One region of the Ewingella allii genome, then DNA from elsewhere that is predicted to be linked to it. Evidence: predicted binding sites of a transcription regulator. Region 1 holds the regulator's gene; the other holds the start of a gene.

Region 1 (7,597 bases):
ATCTTCGGCGCGTGGCCCTGACCCGCCATGCCGTGCAGCATGCGACCCACGCCAAACACGTCGCTGTTAATCGCTGAAAGCGAGGCGGTGATCACCACGAAATTCAAAATACCGGCAGCAATGGTGATGCCCATGTGCTGGAAAGTCAGCACGAACGGGCTGCCCTGCGTCCCGACCTGATTCCACGGGAAGATAGACATAATCACAAATAGCGTGCCCACGTAGAACACCAGAATGCGCCACGGCACGGAGTTAATGGCTTTCGGAATCGACTGCTTCGGATCTTCAGCTTCTCCGGCGGTGATACCAATAATCTCAATCCCGCCGTAGGCAAACATCACCAGCTGGAGCGAGAGAATGGTGCCCATAATCCCCTGACTGAAGAAGCCGCCGTTGCTCCACAAATTGTGAATCCCGGTAGGCTGCCCGCCGTTGCCGATACCCCAAATGATGATGCCGAAGCCCGCCACAATCATGATGATGATGGTCAGCACTTTGAAGAAGGAGAACCAGAACTCCAACTCGCCGAAAACTCTGACGCTCATCAGGTTGATGCCACCGATGATAAGCACCACGCTCAGCACCCAAATCCAGTGAGGCACCTCGGGGAACCAGACGCCCATATAGATGCCGAAGGCGGTGACGTCGGCGATGGCGACAATCAAAATCTCGAAGCAGTAGGTCCAACCGGTGATGTAACCCGCCAAAGGCCCGAGATAATCCTGCGCGTAGCGCGAAAACGAGCCGCTCTGCGGGTTGTTAACCGACATCTCACCCAGCGCGCGCATGATGATAAACGCCACGATCCCGCCGACCAGATAGGCCAGCAACACGCTTGGCCCGGCTAACTTAATCGCGTCCGCCGAGCCGTAAAACAGACCGGTGCCGATGGCCGAGCCGAGCGCCATAAAGCGAATGTGTCGGGTAGTCAGGCCGCGCTTTAACTTAGTCGCTGGCGGCTCTTTCTCAACTGATTGCTGCATGTGAATTTATCCAATTCTTTTGTTCATCAAGGCTGATGAGGGACTCAAACCAATGAAAAAGCCACGGAAGGGTTTTCCGTGGCCTGATTGGCGAAACATTCTTCAAACGCAATTATATGACTGAAACGTGACGCCAGTGAACCACCAATGTCATTTACTGATGAGCCGTCACGCTGCGCGGTCCGCTAATCTTGTCGTAAATCCCAGCGAGAACCAGCATCACCAGCGAAGGTGGCAGCCATGCCAGGCCCTGCGCCGCCAGCGGCAGATTCGCAGTCCAGGCTGGCATGATATCAGCCAGAGCCGAGGCTTTAACGCCATCGACCAGTCCGAACAACAGGCTAACCACCATTACCGGTGCCACGATGCGCGTGGTGCTATTCCACCAGCGCAGGGTGAAGCTCAGCACCACCAGCACGATACAAGGCGGGTAAATCGCCGTCAGCACCGGGATAGAAATCTGAATCAAATGGCTCAGGCCCAGATTCGACACCAGCATAGAGAACAGGCCGAGGATAAACACCAGCGAGCGGTAAGAGAGTGGCAGATACTGGGCGAAGAACTCCGCGCAGGCGCAGGTCAGGCCCACCGCCGTCACCATACAGGCGATGAAAATCAGCGCGCCAAGGAAGAAGCTACCCACGCCGCCGAAGGTGTGTTCGACATAAGCATGCAGAATAACCGCGCCGTTAGTGGCGTCAGGCACCAGCGAGGCGCTATTTTCGCCCAGCTTGAACAGGCTGAGGTAGACCAGCATCAGGCCGACACCGGCAATCAGGCCCGCCAAAATAGTGTAGCGAGTCAGCAGCTTGGCGTCAGACACGCCGCGAGAGCGCGCCGCGTTAACAATTACAATACCAAACACCATCGCGCCCAGCGTATCCATCGTCAGGTAACCATTGACGAAACCGCTGGAGAAAGGCACGTGCTGGTAGGCTTCGGCAGCAGGCATGCTCTGCCCCGCTGGCCACAACACGGCGGCCAGACCTAAAACGCCCAGCGCGACCATTTTCAGCGGCGCGAGGAAGTGGCCCACGGTGTCCAGCAGGCGGCCCGGATAGAGGGAGATACCAATCACCAGCGCGAAGTAAACGACGCTATAAATGAACAGCGGCAGCGGGCCGTCGCCGGTTAGTGGTGCGATCCCGACTTCAAAAGAGACGGTGGCAGTACGCGGCGTGGCGAACAGCGGCCCGACGGCCAGATAGCAAACCGTAGCCAGCAAAATGCCCGCGGCGCGGCCAATCGGCGAGCTCAGCGCGTCAACACCACCACCCACACGAGCCAGTGCAATCACGGTCATGACCGGCAGGCCCACGGCGGTTATCATAAACCCTGCCGCCGCCCACCAGACTGCGGGACCGGCCTGTAAACCGACCATCGGCGGGAAGATGATATTCCCGGCACCGACGAATAAGGCGAAGGTCATAAAGCCCAACGCCAAAATATCTTTGCTTGATAAACGAGTACTCATGATTGGTGTCGTGTTGCCTGTTCAAATGAATAAAGTGACCGATGCTAACGCCTGTTCTTTCGTTATAACGTCAATGAGCGAGATAACCGCCTGACAATGCCATTTCGAGGAGAGAAAGAAGCCTAAAATGCCTGATGATATGCAGATGAAATGTTGTAATTCAGGAATAGTTCAGCGACAGCGGGCGGTAAGGTAAACGTTTATGTCGTGAAAAGGCAAGCCGAGATCCAAAAAGCAGAGCCTTAGACCAGACTTTTACCAAAAAGCAGTGCATATCACTAAGTCACTAGAGATATGCAAAACATGATATGTATGATTATTCATCAAATTAAGCACAAGATACAGACTATTGCCGCTAAAACTGCGCGAAATCGCCAAGAACGGGTCGTTTCCCGTACGTTTATAAGGTGTTAATGAAAGGTTGAGCTACTGATTGGCAGGCTGGGGTAAGCCTCTGGCATAAAAGAAAAAAGCTGCCCGATGAGCAGCTTTTATTTTTTAACATTCATGCCAGCAGAATATTACTTCGTATCTTTCACTTTGCCCGGCGTAGCGGAACTGGCTGGCACCACCAGACGCTGTGGCAGGGTAAACATAAATCGCGTGCCGACACCCACTTCGCTCATGATATCCAGCTTTGAGTTGTGGTGGCTGAGCGCGTGCTTAACGATTGCCAGCCCCAGCCCGCTGCCGCCCGTCTGTCTAGATCGCGCTTTGTCGACGCGGTAGAAGCGCTCCGTCAGGCGCGGCAGGTGCTGTGGCTCAATGCCCGGCCCGTTATCACTGACCTGAAACTGCGCCCCCAGCGGCGTTTGCTGCCAGCTGACTTCAATGCGCGTGCCAGTCGGCGTGTGGTTCACCGAGTTATACACCAGGTTAGACACCGCGCTGCGCAGCTGATCCTCATTGCCAAACACCTGCAACTTGTCGTTTACGCGGAACACAATCTCGTGGCGACCATTACTTAAAGTCTGCACCTCGCGCTCCAGCATGCCCATCATCAGCGGCATATCCACCTTCTCATTGAGATCAATGTTGGTGGCTGCTTCGATGCGAGACAGCGTCAGCAGCTGTTTCACCAGTCCGTCCATGCGTCGCGTCTGCTCCTGCATGGTGTCCAGCGCCTTGCTGCGGAAAGGCTCTTCCAGCTTGGCGTCTTCCATCATCTCCAGATAGCCCTGCAACACGGTCAGTGGCGTGCGCAGCTCATGGCTGACGTTGGCAAAGAAGTTGCGACGCGCCCCTTCCAACTGACGCATTTGGGTGACGTCACGCGCCACCATCAGCAGCTGACCTTCGGAATAAGGCATCACGCGGAACTCAACGTAGTGCTCATTATTGAGCTGCAAATTCAGCGCGCGGTTAAATTCTCGGTTCTGAATCCAACTGCGAAACTCGGGGTAACGCAGCAGGTTGAAGATATGCTGCCCGTTATCTTCCGGCCAGCGGAATCCCAACAAATCCTGAGCCAAGCCGTTACACCAGAAAATATTGCCTTCTTCGGTCGCCAGCACCACGGCATCGGGCAGAGACTCTGCCCCGCTGCGAAAACGTTTGATGAGTTGACCGAGTTCACGCCGCCGCCGACGGTTACGCATTTGCATCTGGTTCAACCCATAAAACAGCGGTTCCCAGCTCCAGCGGCCATTTGGTGGGGTGATGCTGCGATCGAGCCACAGCCAGTGAGAGAGTTTAAGCTGGTTATAATAGTTCCAGCCCAGCGCCGCCAGCAGCGACGCAAATAGCAGCCATCCGTAATGGCCGAAGAAAATACCGATGATCAATGCTGGCAGACAGAACAGAAACAGTTCCCCCGCCAGACGCTTCCAGGACAGACGTTCTAACACACAGATTCTCCGCTGCGGCGAGCCGAAAGGCCCCTACATACTATACCCAAAATCATGGGGTTACCGAGCGCGGCCTTGCGCCCAGACATCCTGAAGTATCAAGGGTATAAATGACTCAGTAACGGGTAGAGAACCGGTAACCCGTTCCACGTACCGTTTGAATCATTCTGTCATGTCCGCTGGTTTCTAACGCTTTACGCAAGCGACGAATATGAACGTCTACCGTGCGATCTTCAACATAAACGTTAGTGCCCCAGACGTTATTCAGCAACTGCTCACGGCTGTAAACCCGCTCAGAATGCGTCATAAAGAAGTGCAGCAATTTGAATTCTGTCGGCCCCATGTCCAGCGCCTGCTCGTTCGCCATAACGCGATGAGAGGACGGGTCGAGGCTCAGCCCCTGCATGTCGATCACTTCTTCCACCGCCATCGGGGAAATTCGACGCATTACGGCTTTAATACGCGCCACCAGCTCTTTCGGAGAGAAAGGCTTGGTGATGTAGTCGTCCGCGCCCACTTCCAGACCGCGCACTCGGTCTTCCTCTTCGCCACGGGCTGTCAGCATCATGACCGGGATTTCACGCGTTAGCGCTTCGCGTTTGAGATGTTTGATAAACTGAATGCCGGAACCGCCCGGTAACATCCAGTCGAGCAAAATAAGCTCGGGGAATGGCTCAATCAACCGGGCTACTGCCGAGTCGAAATCTTCTGCTTCCACTGCCTGGTAGCCGTTTTGTTCCAGTACAAAGCACACCATTTCACGGATCGGAGCTTCATCTTCAACCACTAAAATACGTCTAGCCATCGTAGGTCCTGCCAAAAGGTTAGCGATCATTGTTTGATTGCGGAGGGGATTATGCGTCAGTTTTGTGACATTTTTATGAAAATCGCTCAGCAGCCAAACTAAGTGTAGCTAAGCCTTCATTAATGCGTCATGTCGTTGAAATCCGCCTGATTTAGCGAGGACAGCCCCCAGCCTGACGTTTATACTTTGCGGCAAACTGTTGCAGCACACCAACAACGGGAGTTTCATGCGCCTGATCCACACTTCAGACTGGCACTTAGGCCAGTATTTCTTCACCAAAAGCCGTGCCGCCGAGCATCAGGCGTTTTTGCGCTGGTTGATAGAACAGGTGGAGCGCCATCAGGTTGACGCCGTGATTGTGGCAGGTGACATCTTTGATACCGGCTCGCCGCCGAGCTATGCTCGCGAGCTGTACAACCGTTTTGTGGTCGATCTGCAAAGTACCGGCTGCCAGCTGATCGTGCTGGCGGGTAACCACGACTCGGTCGCCACGCTGAATGAGTCCCGCGAGCTGCTCTCCTGCCTGAATACCCGCGTAATTGCCACCGTGGGCGAAGACTTATCCCAGCAGGTTCTGACCTTAAATCATCGCGACGGCACGCCGGGCGCGGTACTGTGCGCCATCCCCTTCCTGCGCCCGCGCGACCTGATTGCCAGTCAGGCCGGGCAGTCCGGCAGCGACAAGCAGCTGGCGTTACAGGAAGCCATCGCCGCGCACTATGACGCGCTGTATCAGGCAGCGCAGGCCGAACGCCAGAAACTGGGCCTGCCTCTGCCCATTATTGCCACCGGCCACCTGACCACCGTCGGCGTCAGCACCTCGGACTCGGTGCGCGACATTTATATCGGCACCCTCGACGCCTTCCCGGCGCAGGCTTTCCCGCCGGTGGATTATGTCGCCCTTGGGCACATTCACCGCGCCCAGTGCGTGGCGAAAACCGAGCATATTCGCTACAGCGGCTCGCCGATTGCCCTGAGCTTCGACGAGCTGAGTAAGGTGAAAAGCGTCTATTTATTGGATTTCACCGGCGACCAGTTAAACAGCATCGACACGCTGGAGATCCCGCAATTCCAGCCGATGCAGATGATCAAGGGCTCTTTGGCCGAGATTGAACAGCAGCTGAAACAGTTTACCGACGCCGCCCGCGACCAGCCGGTGTGGCTGGATATCGAGGTCGCCACGCAGGACTACCTGAGCGATATTCAACGCCGCATTCAGGCTCTCACCGCCGACCTGCCGGTGGAAGTGGTGCTGCTGCGCCGCAGCAAAGAGCAGCGGCTGAACAGCATTTCTCAGCAGGAAAAAGAGACCTTGAGCGAGCTGAGCGTCAGCGAAGTTTTCGAGCGCCGTCTGGCACTGGAAAGCGAAGTCGATGAAAGCCGCCAAAGCAGAATGCGCACCCTGTTCGCGCAAATCGTAGAACAAGTACAAAGCGGCGAGTCAGCGGAGGACGGCGCACAATGAAAATTCTCAGCCTGCGGCTTAAAAACCTGAATTCGCTGGAAGGCGAGTGGAAAATCGATTTCACCGCCGAGCCTTTTGCCAGCAACGGGCTCTTTGCCATTACCGGCCCGACCGGCGCGGGGAAAACCACCCTGCTCGACGCCATCTGTCTGGCGCTTTACCACCAGACGCCGCGCCTCAACGTGTCGCCAACCCAAAACGAGCTAATGACTCGCCACACCGCAGAATCACTCGCCGAAGTGGAGTTTGAAGTGAAAGGCATTGGCTATCGCGCCTTCTGGAGCCAGCGCCGGGCCAAGAACTCGCCGGACGGCAATCTGCAAGCGCCCAAAGTAGAACTGGCGCTGCTCGCAGACGGCAAGATCCTGGCCGACAAAGTGCGCGACAAGCTCGACGCCATCGCCCAGCTCACCGGGCTGGATTTTGGCCGTTTCACCAAGTCGATGATGCTGTCGCAGGGGCAATTTGCCGCCTTCCTCAACGCCGATGCCAATGACCGCGCCGAGCTGCTGGAAGAGCTGACCGGCACCGAGATTTACGGTCGGCTGTCCGAGCAGGTTTTTGAGCAGCACAAGCAGGCGAAAAACCAGCTCGAAGGCTTGCACCAGCGCATGGCGGGCATTGAGCTGCTCAGCGAAGAGCAGCGCCAACTGCTGGAGAGCCAGCTGGCCGAGGTAAACCAGCAAGAACAGCAGCTTAGCCAGCAGTCTCAGGCGCAGCAGCGCGATCTCAACTGGCTGCTACAGTGGCAGCAGGCGCAGCTCAAGCAGCAGCAATATCAGCAATTGCTTCAGGCCAGCGAGCAGGACGCCGCGCAGGCCGCGCCGCAGCTGTTGCAACTGGCGCAGAGCGAACCAGCGGAGAAACTTCGCCCCCTGCTCAATGACCGTAATCGGCTGCGGCAGGACAATCTGGCGCTCAGCCAGCACCTCAAGGAGTTGGGCGAGCAGCAGGCCAATCAGCTTCAGGAGATGTCTCCTCTGGCACACGCCGTCGAGCAGGCCCGCGCGGCTCGCCAGCAGC
Region 2 (7,597 bases), on a different contig from region 1:
ACCCGCGCCGCGATAGTTAATGTCTACGCACGCTTTCGCACAACGCTCGCCGATGTAACGACGCAGCTCAGGCGTGATGCCCGGTGCTGGCGCTTCTTCGACAACTTTCTGGTGACGACGCTGCATGGAGCAGTCACGTTCTGCCAGATAAATCGCGTTGCCCTGACCGTCAGCCAAAATCTGAATTTCGATGTGGCGTGGGTTTTCCAGGTACTTCTCCATGTACACCATGTCGTTGTTGAAAGCCGCTTTGGCTTCCGCACGGGTCATGTTGATGGATTGTTCCAGATCTTTGTCGCTGCGAACTACGCGCATACCACGACCGCCGCCGCCGCCAGAGGCTTTGATGATGACCGGGTAACCGATGCGTTTTGCATAGGCACGGTTTTGGTCCATATCTTCGCCCAGCGGGCCGTCAGAACCAGGTACGCAAGGAACACCAGCTTTTTTCATCGCGCCGATGGCGGAAACTTTGTCACCCATCAGGCGGATAGTTTCAGCTTTCGGGCCGATGAAGATGAAGCCAGAGCGTTCAACTTGTTCAGCGAAGTCGGCATTTTCGGACAGGAAACCGTAGCCAGGGTGGATAGCCACCGCGCCAGTGATTTCAGCTGCAGCAATGATTGCCGGGATGTTCAGATAGCTTTTTACTGAAGGTGCAGGACCGATACAGACGGTTTCATCTGCCAGCAGTACGTGCTTCAGGTCGCGGTCGGCAGTTGAGTGCACGGCTACCGTTTTGATGCCCAGCTCTTTACAGGCACGCAAAATACGTAGCGCGATCTCGCCGCGGTTCGCGATAACAATTTTATCTACCATGGTACGCCTCGTTATTCGATGACGACCAGCGGCTCGTCGAATTCAACCGGTTGGCCGCTTTCCACCAGAATGGCTTTAACCACGCCAGATTTGTCTGCTTCGATTTGGTTCATCATTTTCATTGCTTCAACGATGCACAGGGTATCACCTGCGTTAACTTTCTGGCCGACTTCCACGAAGGCTTTCGCGTCCGGGCTTGGCGTGCGGTAGAAAGTACCCACCATCGGTGAACGAACGATGTGTCCGCTGATCGCAGCCGGTGCGGCTTCAGCTGGCGCCGCCGCTGGTGCAACTGCAGCAGCCAGACCCGGTTGCTGTTGTGGCGCAGGCATTGCGTACGCTTGTTGCATCATTGGGTAAGCTTGCGCAGGTGCTGCACGGCTGATGCGTACTGATTCTTCGCCTTCAGAAATTTCCAGTTCAGAAATGCCTGACTCTTCAACCAGTTCGATCAGTTTCTTAATTTTACGAATATCCATGGGTGTGATTCCGTACTCTTTTTGCGAAAAAAATTAATGGGTTTTAGACAAGCGGTTAACCGCTGCCTGTAAAGCAAAATGGTAGCCATCTGCGCCAAGTCCGCAGATAACGCCCACTGCGATATCAGATAGATAGGAGTGATGCCGGAACGGCTCGCGGGCGTGAACATTCGACAGGTGGATCTCGATAAACGGGATCTGTACTGCCAGCAACGCATCGCGTAGCGCTACGCTGGTATGGGTAAAGGCTGCGGGATTGATCAAAATAAAATCAGTGTTTCCGCGTGCCTGATGGATTCTATCAATCAGGAGGTGCTCTGCGTTGGATTGCAGATGGCTAAGCGCTACGTCTGCGGCGGCTGCCTGCTGCTCCAAACCTTTAACTATATCGTTGAGCGTAGTGCTGCCGTAGGTTTCAGGCTCACGCGTCCCTAACAAATTCAGGTTAGGACCGTTTAGAAGCAAAATGTCAAACTTATGCGCCATTGTGAGCCTATCTCCGGCAATTAGACAAAGATTGTAGAAAATACCCTGATGTCACCGATTTGTCACCTATTTCGCGGCAAATCTACCCTGCTCATCAGCATGAGGTCGGGCATTATAATGATATCGTGGCAATTCGCAGCTAAATACTGGTCTTATCAGCGAAGATAATCAACCCTCAGAATGCTACTGAGGGTTTAGACTGTGGGATTATGCGGGGTAGAACACAGAAAAGTTAAGCCCGTTAACGCAGCCATTGGCGGAATTTTTTGTAGCGTAATGCTAACAAGATCGCTGCAATTGCCGCGTAGATGATGGGTTGTGGCGAGATAATTTTCACTGACCACATGTAGTGAATCGGTGCCAAAATGGCGACAACATAAATTAAATTGTGCAATGTCTGCCATTTCGCACCCAACTTACGCTGCGACCACAATGTCGAGGTGCAGGCCAGCGCCAGCAGGATTATCCAGCTGATAATGCCCAGTGTCAGATAGGGCCGCGAAATCAATTCGCTGCCCAGCAGCGCCAAATTGTTAATGCCCAACTCTAAGAACGAATAGCTGAGAAGATGCAGCGTTCCCCACGCAAAGCACCACAAACCCACTAATCTGCGCACGCGCATCAACAGCGGCTGTTTACCATAACGCGCAACGGGGGTAATAAGCAGCGTCGCCAGCAGCAATTTCAGAGTCATCCTACCGGTAAAATGCTGAATATCTTTAGATGGATCGGCACTGAACCAGCCCTGATTAATCGACAAGATCAGCCAAATAAAGGGCAGGAACGCCGCCAGATGGATAACCACCTTTAGCCATTTAATTTGTGTCAGGCTTAAACGCCGCATCGCATTTCCCTCAAAATCATCAATAGTTCACGCGCAAATCGAGGCCGCGGTACAGCGACGCCACCTGATCGCCATAGCCATTAAACAGCAGCGTCGGCTGGCGTTTAACATCCAAAATACCGCCAGAGCCGATGAAACGCTCGGTGGCCTGTGACCAGCGCGGATGGTCGACGTGCGGGTTCACGTTGGCGTAGAAACCGTACTCATTGGTGGCAATCTGGTTCCATGTCGTCGGCGGCTGGTTCTTGGTCAGGCTGATATTGACGATAGACTTGATGCCTTTAAAGCCATATTTCCACGGCACGGTCAGGCGAATTGGCGCGCCGTTTTGCGGGGGCAGGGCCTTGCCGTAGACGCCGACGGTCAGCATGGTTAGCGGGTGCATGGCTTCATCCATCCGCAGCCCTTCAACATAAGGGTAATCCAGCCCGCCGCCGATAAAGCGGTCTTTCTGGCCCGGCATGTGTTCCGGGTCATATAAGGTTTTAAACGCCACAAAGCGCGCATTGCCGGTCGGCTCGGCTAGCTTGATGATGTTGCTCAGCTGGAAGCCAATCCACGGCACCACCATTGACCACGCCTCGACGCAGCGCATCCGGTAGATACGCTGCTCCAGCGGGAAGCGTTTCATGATGTCATCCATATCGAGGGTGATCGGCTTGCCCACTTCGCCATCAATCACGATTTTCCACGGCGAGGTCACCAACTGGCCCGCATTAGCGGCTGGGTCTGCTTTATCCAGACCAAACTCATAAAAGTTGTTGTAGCCGGTGACTTTATCTTCTGGCGTCAGCGTCAGGTCATTTTGGTAGGCGGCAGGCTTGGTGAAATCCAAAGGTTTCCCCGGCGGGGCTTTTGGTCGGTCGTGGCCTTTGAACCAAGATGAGATGTCGGCCTTGGCGGTCTGGGGCAGAGCCAGCGCCGCGGCGCTCAGGCCCAATGCCTGCAATACTTTGCGACGGTCGTGAAAGATGCTTTCAGGCGTGACGTCTGCCTCAGTCAGTTTGCGGGGATTGTTCATGGCGTACTCCAGAATTTCTTAATCATTATTGTTACTGAGGATTCTGGTTTAAGAATGGCTGTTAAATCGATTTTTGGCGAGAGGACTGGGGAAAATACGAAATTTCAGAGGAGAAGGGAACCGAGCAGCGCAGGGAGAGTTTTCCTGCGCTGCTGATTGGCTTAGCTTTTAGCGCACCTTGACCAAAGTGCGGCCCGTAATGGTGTTAGCCATAATTGCGGCGGCCGCCGCTGGCGCTTGTTCAAGGCTGATTTCCGTGGCGGCTTGCTCATAGAACGAAGCGGGAAGAGTCTGGGTCAGGCGCTCCCAGGCGTCCATTCGACGATGCAGCGGACACATCACAGAATCTACCCCTTGCAGGCGAACGTTGCGCAGAATAAATGGCATCACCGTGGTGGGAAGCTGGTAACCCCCCGCCAGACCACAGGCCGCCACCGTACCGCCGTAGACCGTTTGCGACAGCAAGGTTGCCAGCGTGTGGTCGCCGACGGTATCGATGGCGCCGGCCCACAGCTGTTTATCCAGCGCCCGGCCTTCTTTGCTGAACTCTTCGCGCGACAGCACGGTTTTCGCGCCGAGCTGCTTGAGATATTCGGTATTGCTGGCGCGCCCGCTGATCGCCACCACGTCATAGCCGAGGGTCGACAGCAGGGTGATCGCCGTGCTGCCCACGCCGCCGCTGGCACCACTGACAATCACTTTGCCGCTGTCGGGTAGCACGCCGCCTTCCTCCAGAGCCATCACGCAGAGCATGGCGGTGAATCCGGCGGTGCCGATAATCATCGCGTGGCGCGAGTCCAGACCTTCCGGCAGCTGCACCAGCCAATCACCTTTTACGCGCGCCTTTTCTGCCAGCCCGCCCCAGTGGTTTTCGCCCACGCCCCAGCCAGTGAGGATCACCTGCTGACCCACGCTAAAGCGTGAGTCTTCACTGCTAATGACCCGACCGGCGAAATCGATGCCGGGCACCATCGGGAATTGGCGGATAATTTTCCCCGTGCCGGTGATTGCCATTGCGTCTTTATAATTGAGGCTCGACCAGTCAACATCGACCACCACATCGCCTTCCGGCAAATCATCTATGCTGATATCACCTACGCTGGAAAGGGTCTGGCCTGCGTCTTGCTGTAATAAAAGTGCGCGCATTTTGAGCTCCATAAGATTTATCAATTGATTGTTTATGCAGTTGCTATGCTATGAATATAACGCAATAGGGGGGATAGGGACTGATATGAGACAAAAACGGTGCCACTGAGTGCAAATTTAGGCACAATTTTGCATAAATCTTTACCGGATCTGACACGCTTATGTTTTATGATAGCGGCGTTTAAACGGCGGCCTGACAATGAAGGAATATTCTCTGGTTTGCCTCCTTCATTTATAGGTTTCAGGTAAGGCACAAGGATGCGATTTACTAACAGACTCACCGCGCTTATTTCCATGCTGGTTGCAGTAGCTATGTTGCTGATGCTGCTCGGCGTGACTTTTAGTTTTGTTTATCTCAGCAAGCAGGGCACCGAGCAGCATTTGCGGGCGCTGGCGACCACTTTCGACCAATCTCTTCTACAACATACGCCTGATGAGGCACAGCGCTGGATGCCCACCGCGATGCGTATGTTGGATATTTCAAACATCACTCTGCTGGAAAATAACAAACCGCTGCGAGAATATCGCGAGTCCGCCGATTTACACGCGGCGTGGGACAGCGGCTACCCCGACTATGCCGAGACAACCTTGCCGCTAATGCAGCACCCGTCGATGGCGCTGCACGTGGTGTATGTAGACCCCATCACCACTTACACCCATTCGCTGCGCTCGACCATCACCATTAGCTTCGCCATTATTTTGATGATTGTAGTGGTGCTGATGAGTTTCCGCTGGCTGCGCAAAGAGACGGCTGGGTTGGAACGACTGGAAGAGCGCGCCCAGCGCATTCTTCGCGGCGAGCGGGAGAATATTCGCCACGGCGATGTCTCCGAATGGCCGCCTTTTGCCAGTAGCGCCATTGATTTACTGATGGCAGATCTGGCCGAGGCCCGCGAGCAACGCAGCCGGGTCGACACGCTAATTCGTGCATTTGCCCAGCAAGATGCCCAGACCGGCCTGAGTAATCGGCTGTTTTTCGACAATCAATTGGCGACTCAGCTTGAAGAAAAGGGCGCGCACGGCGTGGTTATGCTGCTGCGACTGCCTGACTTCGACACGCTGCGCGAAATCCACGGGCAGGGGCACGTTGATGAACTGCGTTCCGCGATGGTCAATCTGCTCTCAACCTTTGTCATGCGCTACTCCGATGCCCTGCTGGCGCGCTATTTCCACAGCGATTGTGCCGTGTTACTGCCTCACCGCACTTTAAAAGAAGCAGAGGTGATGGCGGCCCAACTGGTCAATGCGCTCGGCGCGCTGCCAACCTCTAACAATATCGATCGCGATGCCCTTCTATATATAGGTATCAGTGCTTATCGTTTTGGTCAGCGGGCGGAAGAGGTGATGGACCACGCCGAGCAGGCGACGCGCAACGCAGCCTTTCAGGGAAGTAACAGTTGGCTGGTTTATGACAGCAAAGTGCCTGAAAAAGGGCGCGGCAGCGTTAAATGGCGCACGCTACTGGAAAATACCCTATCGCGCGGCGGGCCGCGTCTTTATCATAAAGGCAGCTTTACCAAAGACCGCAAGCTGGATCATCGTGAAATTCAGCGCCGCATCTTTGATGGCGAGCAAGAGCTGCTGGCTGCCGAGTTTATGCCGCTGGTGGTGCAATTTGGCATGTCGCAAAGCTATGATCGCCAAATGCTTTCTCAGATAATTCCGTTACTGGCGCGCTGGCCGGACGAAACGTTGGCATTTCACCTGACGGTTGATTCATTATTGCAGCGCTCTTTTGTCCGCTGGTTGCGCGATACCTTGCTGCAATGCGAAAAAAAGCAGCGTAATCGCATTCTGATTGAACTTGCAGAGGCAGATCTCTGTCAACATACCGAGCGATTACGGCCCGTTGTCCGCCTGCTACAAGGAATGGGCTGCCGTCTTGCTGTTTCTCAAGCCGGGCTTACCGTGGTCAGCACCTCATATTTGAAAACTTTCCCGGTTGAAAGGGTGAAACTGCACCCGGGATTGATTCGCGATATCGACAAAAGAATTGAAAATCAGCTGTTCGTACAAAGCCTGATTAGCGCCTGTGAAGGAACACAAGCCAAGGTTTTCGCTTCTGGCGTGCGCAGTAAAGAAGAGTGGGCAGTACTGTTAGAAAAGGGCATTCATGGCGGGCAGGGTGATTTTTTTGCTATGCCGCAGGCCGTGGAGCCCGTTAGCAAAAAATATTCACACAACGGTGATGTTTAAACTGATCGTAATGTGAAGATTTAACGTAGAATGGCGCAGCCTTTAACCGGTTACTGTCCAATGACGCCTATTTGTAAAGTTTTTGGCGAATTGTGGCGGGAGTTCTCGGAGCGAGAGCAAGAATTCATGTGCGGTGTTGGTGCTTGTAAGTTGCTGGTTGTAAACAGGTAAAAGGTGATTCTGGTTTAAATGAACAGGTCATTTTTCACCTCTGATTTGACAACCAAAAGTCATCGCGACTGTAAGCGGCCGACATCGTGGACAATTTCACCGAAGCAGAACGTTTTTGCGCCTTGTCGCTGCTTCGCGTGGTTGGTAAAGTAGGCGGATTTTATTTTCCGCCCCCAGCTAGCAGGATTATCCTTTCGTTATGTTTAAGAAATTTCGTGGCATGTTTTCCAACGACTTGTCCATCGACCTGGGTACCGCCAATACCCTCATTTATGTAAAAGGACAAGGCATTGTGCTGAACGAGCCATCAGTTGTGGCTATTCGTCAGGATCGTGCTGGTTCACCGAAAAGCGTTGCGGCCGTCGGCCATGATGCCAAACAGATGTTGGGACGTACTCCTGGCAACATCGCTGCTATTCGTCCGATGAAAGACGG

The links. Region 1 encodes PhoB, which activates phosphate uptake and scavenging genes when phosphate is short. Its sites were predicted from a motif close to CTGTCATAAAACTGNCNNAT; they were not measured.
Region 2: acuI (acrylyl-CoA reductase (NADPH)) is a predicted target of PhoB. The motif match lies at 4,951-4,970, and genes of this name have one in related genera.

Annotation. Positions count from the first base shown of each region.
Region 1 is NZ_JAWUDN010000002.1:320,310-327,906, forward strand. Features, by position in the region: gene proY (proline-specific permease ProY) at 1-983, opposite strand, end outside; gene brnQ (branched-chain amino acid transport system II carrier protein) at 1,138-2,457, opposite strand; gene phoR (phosphate regulon sensor histidine kinase PhoR) at 2,979-4,304, opposite strand; gene phoB (phosphate response regulator transcription factor PhoB) at 4,420-5,109, opposite strand; gene sbcD (exonuclease subunit SbcD) at 5,336-6,574, shown strand; gene sbcC (exonuclease subunit SbcC) at 6,571-7,597, shown strand, end outside.
Region 2 is NZ_JAWUDN010000008.1:157,771-165,367, forward strand. Features, by position in the region: gene accC (acetyl-CoA carboxylase biotin carboxylase subunit) at 1-819, opposite strand, end outside; gene accB (acetyl-CoA carboxylase biotin carboxyl carrier protein) at 831-1,298, opposite strand; gene aroQ (type II 3-dehydroquinate dehydratase) at 1,332-1,784, opposite strand; gene msrQ (protein-methionine-sulfoxide reductase heme-binding subunit MsrQ) at 2,026-2,628, opposite strand; gene msrP (protein-methionine-sulfoxide reductase catalytic subunit MsrP) at 2,648-3,649, opposite strand; gene acuI (acrylyl-CoA reductase (NADPH)) at 3,818-4,795, opposite strand; gene csrD (RNase E specificity factor CsrD) at 5,054-6,991, shown strand; gene mreB (rod shape-determining protein MreB) at 7,362-7,597, shown strand, end outside.